2 linked regions of the Rubrivirga marina genome follow. The main gene of each other region encodes a partner of the protein of the gene in region 2 in a complex. Links are inferred from orthologs where the notes say so. Each region holds a gene or a part of one and is shown on either strand. Other genes may lie near its edges.

The links.
Region 1: the proteins of dnaN (region 2) and dinB are in contact, whole or in part, in a solved structure (PDB 1OK7), measured with the Escherichia coli proteins. The link is inferred for Rubrivirga marina from one-to-one orthologs.

What each region holds. Positions count from the first base shown.
Region 1 is NZ_MQWD01000001.1:1,706,507-1,709,769, reverse strand. The notes cover bases 116-3,069. They hold dinB (DNA polymerase IV), read right to left. Parts: upstream 2,175-3,069; coding sequence 1,056-2,174; downstream 116-1,055. Other genes in these bases: BSZ37_RS07090 (hypothetical protein), read right to left, coding at 2,659-2,901; BSZ37_RS07095 (PLD nuclease N-terminal domain-containing protein), read right to left, coding at 2,344-2,616; BSZ37_RS07105 (DoxX family protein), read left to right, coding at 655-1,023; BSZ37_RS07110 (GlsB/YeaQ/YmgE family stress response membrane protein), read right to left, coding at 287-550; BSZ37_RS07115 (hypothetical protein), read right to left, coding at 116-211. In the rest of the region: more of BSZ37_RS07115, read right to left, coding at 1-115; tRNA dihydrouridine synthase DusB, read left to right, coding at 3,083-3,263. UniProt on the Escherichia coli protein: Poorly processive, error-prone DNA polymerase involved in translesion repair and untargeted mutagenesis. Copies undamaged DNA at stalled replication forks, which arise in vivo from mismatched or misaligned primer ends.
Region 2 is NZ_MQWD01000001.1:442,377-445,640, reverse strand. What follows is about bases 119-3,073. They hold dnaN (DNA polymerase III subunit beta), read right to left. Parts: upstream 2,184-3,073; coding sequence 1,053-2,183; downstream 119-1,052. Other genes in these bases: dnaA (chromosomal replication initiator protein DnaA), read right to left, coding at 2,527-3,073; BSZ37_RS01800 (TlpA family protein disulfide reductase), read right to left, coding at 119-853. In the rest of the region: more of BSZ37_RS01800, read right to left, coding at 1-118; more of dnaA, read right to left, coding at 3,074-3,264. UniProt on the Escherichia coli protein: Confers DNA tethering and processivity to DNA polymerases and other proteins. Acts as a clamp, forming a ring around DNA (a reaction catalyzed by the clamp-loading complex) which diffuses in an ATP-independent manner freely and bidirectionally along dsDNA.

The sequences.
Region 1 (3,263 bases), 1.3 Mb from region 2 along the record:
CGGCCTGCGCCACGGAGTCGGCCGCGGCGGCCTCGGCCTCGAGGCGGGCGAGGTCGGCGTCGAGCCCGAGCGTCTCCTGGAACACCTCGGCCCGGAACCGCTCGACGTCGGCCTCGGGGACCGCGACCGTCGTTGCCGGGTCGGCGGGCTCGTCGTCACAGGCCGCGAGGGCGAGGGCCGCGAGGAGGGGGAAGAGGAGAAGCGTGCGCACGGGGGGCGAGGCGGATACGGAGCGCGGGCGGCCAGACACCAGCGCCGGGCCGCCCGCAGGCGGAAGGGAGAACGGCTACCGGGCAGCCGACTTCTCCTTGAACTTGTTTACGATCCAGAGCAGGACGACAGCGCCGAGCGTGGCTACGAGGATGCTCCAGATCAGCCCCCCGTCGTCGTCAAACGGCGTCAGGTACTCAACGATCAGCCCGCCGATGAGCGCTCCGACAATCCCGACGACGATGTTCATGCCGAGGCCCATGTCGGCTTTCATGATCTTCTCGGCCAGGAAACCGGCGACGGCACCGACGATGAGCCAAAAGATGAGTCCTCCGATCATGGTGGGATGGGGCGAGTGAGAGGACGCGCCTTACTGCGGGCCCAGCCGAAAGGTTCGCGACGGGCCACGCCCGGCGTTAACGTCCGGTCGCCCCCCGTGCCCTCATGACCGTCGTCCTCTGGATCCTGCAAGCCGTCCTCGCCGCCGTCTTCGTCGGCCTCGGGACGTTCAAGCTGATCAAGCCGAAGGAGGCGCTGCTCGGCCGGATGGGCGCGCTCGAGGGGTTCCGGCCGATCTCCATCAAGGCCATCGGGCTGAGCGAGGTGCTCGGCGCGCTCGGCCTCGTGGTCGCCCCGCTCGTCGGGTGGGGCGCGCTCGTGCCGTGGGCCGCGCTCGGGCTCGGCTCCGTCATGATCGCGGCGGCCATCGTCCACGGCGAGCGGGGCGAGTGGACGATGCTCCTGCCGACCGGCGCCCTGCTGGCGCTCTGCCTCGTCGTGATGTACGGCCGCAGCGCCGACATCCCGCTGTAGCACACGGGGCCCGGGCCGCGCGACGAGGGCGGCTAGGCCGCCACGTCCGGAGCGTCTGCGGCCCAGGGTCCGACGTCCACGTCCGGCACGGCGAACGGGAACGCCAGTTGGCGGCCGGCCTCGGCGGGCACGAGCCCCGAGACCGTGAGGCCGATGAGACGGCACGGCACGGCCGGCGGCGCGGGCCGGTGGAGGAGCGCCACGCCGACGCCGAGGAGGTCCGCCTCGGTGGCGACGGGCGCCAGGAGGGTCGCGCTCCGCTGCGTGATCTCGAAGGCCGCGCTCTTGAGCTTGAGCGTGACCGTCTTGCCCGCCAGTCCGTGGCGCGCGAGCCGCCGCGCGAGTTCCTCCGCGACCGGACCGAGGCGGGCCGTGAGCGCCTCCGCCCCCCGCTCGTCGCGCCGGAACGTCCGCTCGACGCCGACCGACTTCCGCACGCGATGGGGACGGACCGGCCGGTCGTCCTCGCACCGGACGACGCGCGCCAGCCAGCCGCCCGTCTTGCCGAGCGCCGCGCGGAGCTCGGCCTCGGAGCGCGCCCGGAGGTCGGCGCCGGTCTCGATGCCGAGCGCCCGGAGCCGCCGCGCCGTCGCCGGGCCGACGCCGTGGAAGTCCTCGACGGCGAGCGCCGCGATCACGGCCGGGGCGTCCGCTGGCGTGATCACGCGGAGCCCGTCGGGCTTGGCGAGCCCGGAGGCCGTCTTGGCGAGGAACTTCCCGAACGAGACGCCCGCGCTCGCCGGCAGCCCCGTCGTCTCGCGGATCTCGGCGCGGATGGCCTGGGCGATGAGCGTCCCCGAGGCGGGCCCCTCCAGGGGGTCGCTCACGTCGAGGTAGGCCTCGTCGAGTGAAAGCGGCTCGACGAGGTCGGTGTAGCGCGCGAACACGGCCCGGACCTCCTCGCTCACGGCCTTATACGCGTCGAACCGGGGGCGGACCATCACGAGGTCGGGGCACAGCCGCCGCGCGTGCGCCATCGGCATGGCGCTGCGGACGCCGAACGGCCGGGCCTCATAGCTGGCGGCGGCCACCACGCCCCGTCCACCGGTCCCGCCGACGGCCACGGGCCGCCCGCGCAGCGCGGGGTCGTCGCGCTGCTCGACCGACGCGTAGAACGCGTCCATGTCGACGTGGAGGATCTTGCGGGGCACGGGCCGGGGGGCGCCGCAGTCTACGCCCGGGTGGAGCGCTCCCAGGCTCGGGCACGCCCCCGCCCGCGTCGTGTCACCCCGCCTCGGCCCGCCCTGGCGCCGAGGCGAAACGACGACCGCCGCGCCGGAGCGAGTCCAGCGCGGCGGTCATGCGTGCAGTCTTGCAGGGCTACTCCTTCGGGCCCCAGATCCACCAGGCGATCAGGCCGACGAGGGGGAAGAAGAACACGATGGCGGCCCAGAGCAGCTTCGAGCCCGTGTCGGCGCGGCTGTTGGCGATCTTGACGAAGGCGACCACGATCAGGACCGCGTGGATCAGCCAGCAGACGCCGCCGTAGCCGCTGAACAGGAGGTTGAGGGCGTTGTCGCCGCTGCCGCACCCGGTGAGCAGCAGCACGAGGGCGCCGAGAGCGAGGACGGGGATGGATCGGAGACGGGCCATGGGGGCGGGGGGAAGAGCGAGGAGGGCCGAGGGGGCGCCGACCTAGCGCTGATTGTCGCGGACGACACGCTGGCCCCACACGAGGAAGACCAGCAGGCCCACGACGGGGACGCAGAACAGGGCGATGAGGAGGACCTTCGTGCCGAGGGCGAGGTAGGTCTTCCACGTCGCCAGGGCAGCGAGCAGCGCCAGGACCGCGTTGAGGACCGCGATGAGGGCCAGCAAGAGCGTCTTGGCGAGGCCCGCGAGGGTGGCCGCGAGGGTCGCAGCGAGGACGAGCGTCATGTTGTTCGGGAGGGAATCGGGCGCACTACGGCCCCGGGATTGCGAGTGTTGCGCGGCGTGCCGCAGAAGCACCGAGGCGGGCGGAGTCGGGGGACGGGAAGGAAGTCGGGTCCGCAGCCATCGTGCCGAAACCCGCGAATCCTGACAAACCGCGACGGAGCGGCCCCCGTAGGTTGCCCCCATGCGCATCGGCACGATCGACCTCGGCGACCGCCCGCTCCTCCTCGCCCCGATGGAGGACGTCTCGGACCCCCCCTTCCGCATCATCTGCAAGCGGTATGGGGCGGACATGCTGTACACCGAGTTCATCTCGTCCGGCGGGCTGACGTACGGCGCCGAGGGATCCGTCCAGAAGCTCGAGT
Region 2 (3,264 bases):
CGGCGAGCGCGGCCTCGATCTCGGGCGCCAGCTCGTCGCCGGTGCCCTCGCTCCCGCCCGACGTGTCGAAGACGACCCGGCCCTCGCGGTCGAGGACGACGTGCCGAGGGAACGCCTCGCCGAAGAGGGCTGTGGCGGTGTCGTCGCCGAGCGTCTGGGTGTAGTCGAACGGGAAGCGCGCGAGGAGCCGGTCGACGTCCTCGGCGGTGTCCCACGAGACGGCGAGGAACGTCGCGCGGTCGCCGTACGCCTCGACGAGCCGGTTGAGGCCCGGCATCTCGGCCACGCACGGCGAGCACGTCACGGACCACCAGTTGAGCACGACGACTTGCCCGCGGTAGTCGGCCAGGCGCGCCTCGGTCCCGTCGAGGTGGCGGACGGTGAGGGCGGGCGTCGTCCCAAGGGCGAGCGGGTTGGGCGCGGCGGTCGGGACGCCGCCGGCCGCCGTCGCCTCGGAGAGCGTCCAGCGGTACAGCGCGAGCCCATGCTCCGGAATCACGCGGACCTCGAGGGGTGTCGCGGTCTCGCTCCCGGGCGTCAGCTTCAGGTCGACGGTCTGCGCGGCGACGCCGTCGGGGTTCACCGGGAACGGGGTGAACGACACCCCGTCGGACCACCGGTGGAACACGACGGCGACCCTCTCGCCCTCGCGCTCGCCCCACGCGATCTGGATCGTTTGGGACGTGTCTGGAACGGGGACCGTGACCATCGACGGGTTCGTCAGCCCGCGCGCCAGCGGGGGGAAGTCCGGGACCCCCGGCGCCCCGTAGGCTGCGGCGAACGGGACGCCGGCCTCCTGCGCGGCGAGCGGAAGCGAGACGAGGACGGCGAGCAGGGCGAGGGCGCGACGCATGAGGGCGGGGTGGGGAACGAAAGGATACGCGGACTCACCACCATCGAGGGAGCAATCCGCACCCGCTGATTCGGACCCTTCCGCCTTGGCGGGTCTGCGGGGTGGCCCGGGAGATCACCGAGGCGGGCCGACCCCAAAAGAGCGCCCCGGCCGACTCGCGACCGGGGCGTCCAAGATCCTACGCTCTACGTCCGACGCCCTAGGCGTACGTGTTGAGCATGACCGGCATGATGAGCATCAGGAGCTCCTCGCCGTCGGCGCCCTCGGCGGGCGAGACGACGCCGGCCCGGTTGGGCGACGAGAACTCGAAGACGACGTCCTCGCCGTCCACGTTCGACAGCACCTCCTGGAGGTACTGCGAGTTGAACCCGATCTCCATCGGGTCCGCGTCGTAGTCGCAGAGGACGCGCTCCTTGGCCTCGCTCGCCCGCTCGATGTCCTCGGCCGAGATCGCCAGCTGGTCGCTCTCGAGCGCGAGCCGGATCTGGTGCGTCATCGACGACGAGTAGAGCGCCACGCGGCGGACGGCGGCCAGCATGGCGTCGCGCCCGACCGTCAGCCGCTTCTCGTTCTCGACCGGGATGACGGCCTCGTAGTTCGGGTACTGCTCCTCAATGAGCCGCCCGATCACCTGCGTGTCCCCGAAGTCGAACCCGACGTAGCCGCTCGCGATGCGGATGGTGCACTCGCCGTCGCCGGCGGCCTTGCCGGCGAGCGAGAGCGCCTTCTCGGGCACGATCACGTCGACCGGCTCCTCGGCCGTGATCCCGTCGGAGACGAGCTTGACGAGGCGGTGTCCGTCGGTCGCCACGATCGTCGACTTCTCGGGGCGGACCTGGAACAGGACGCCCATCATGGCCGGCCGGAGGGCGTCCTTGGAGGCCGCGAACCCCGTCTTCTCGATGGCCCGCTTGACGAGCGGCCCGGCGGCCGTGATGGCCTGCGCGCCGTCGAGGGCCGGGAGCGCCGGGTAGTCGCCGCCGTCGTAGCCGACCATCTTGTAGCGGCCCTGGTCGGTCGTCAGCTCGACGTTGAAGTCGGCGTCGGTCGTGACCGTGACCGAGAGCTCGGGGAGCGCGCGGAGCGTGTCGAGGAGCCGCTTGGCCGGGACCGCGATCCGCTGCTTGGCGTCCGTCCCGTTCTGCTCGAACGAGACCTTGAGCCGCTGGACGATCGAGATCTCGAGGTCCGTCGCCGCGATCTTCAGCGTGTCCTCCTCGCGCTCGAACAGGACGCACTCGAGGATGGGCAGCGTGCTCTTGGACGGGACGGCCCCGTTGACGGTCGTGAGCGCCCGCTGGAGGTCGGCGCTGGAGGCGGTGAACTTCATGGTGTCGGCGGGGTGCGGCCGCGGTATCGGCCTGAGGCATCTGCTGGTCAAGGAAGGTACTCGCCGGCCCCCTCCCACGGTCCCGCTGGCGGATGAAAACCGGAGGCCTCGGCGACCGCCGTCGACGGACTCCGATCGCCGACTCCACCCGCCTCGACGCCGAGGCAGAGGAGGCCAGAGACAACGGCTCCCGGTGTCGCCTCGGCCTCTCCACGTGTCGTCCAGAGCGGAGCCCCGGAGCGGCGCCGCCGAAGGACCTCTGGCGAGCACGGCGCCGAGGCGGGCCCACCTGAGGAGGCCATCGCCGGCCCCGCCGTGGCCCCAGTCCCGGCGATGCCGCCGCCTACCGCTGGTGCATCTCCAGCTTCTTCTGCACGTTGCCCACCATCTCGCGGAAGCTCGGGTCCGTGTCGACCTGGTCCTCGACGCTCCGCACGGCGTGGATCACCGTCGAGTGGTCGCGCCCGCCGAAGTGGAGCCCGATCGTCTTGAGCGAGTGGTTCGTGATCTCCTTCGAGAAGTACATGGCGACCTGCCGGGCCTGCACGACCTCCCGCTTTCGCGTCCGCGCCCGGACGAGGTCCTCGGGGATCCCGAGGTAGTCGCAGACGACCGACTGGATGGCCTCGATCGTGAGCACCGGGCGGGACTCCTTGATGAGGTCCTTGAGCACCTCCCGCGCGAGGTCCTGGTCGATCTCGCGGCTCGTCAGCGCGGCGTGGGCCTGGAGCCGGATGAGCGCCCCCTCCAGCTCACGGATGTTGCTCTTGACGTGCGTCGCGATGTACTCGATCACGTCCGGCTTGACCTTCGTCCCGTCGTCCTTGGCGCGGCGGTTGAGGATCGCCACGCGCGTCTCGAAGTCGGGCGGCTGGACGTCGGCGGCGAGGCCCCACTGGAACCGCGAGAGGAGCCGCTCCTCGATCCCGACGATGTCCTTCGGCGGCCGGTCGGCCGAGAGGACGAGCTGCTTCCCCTGCTGGTGGAGCTCGTTGAAGATGTGGAAGAACTCCTCCTGCGTCTTCTCCTTGCCCCCGAAAAACTGGACGTCGTCGATGATCAGGATGTCGACGCCGCGGTA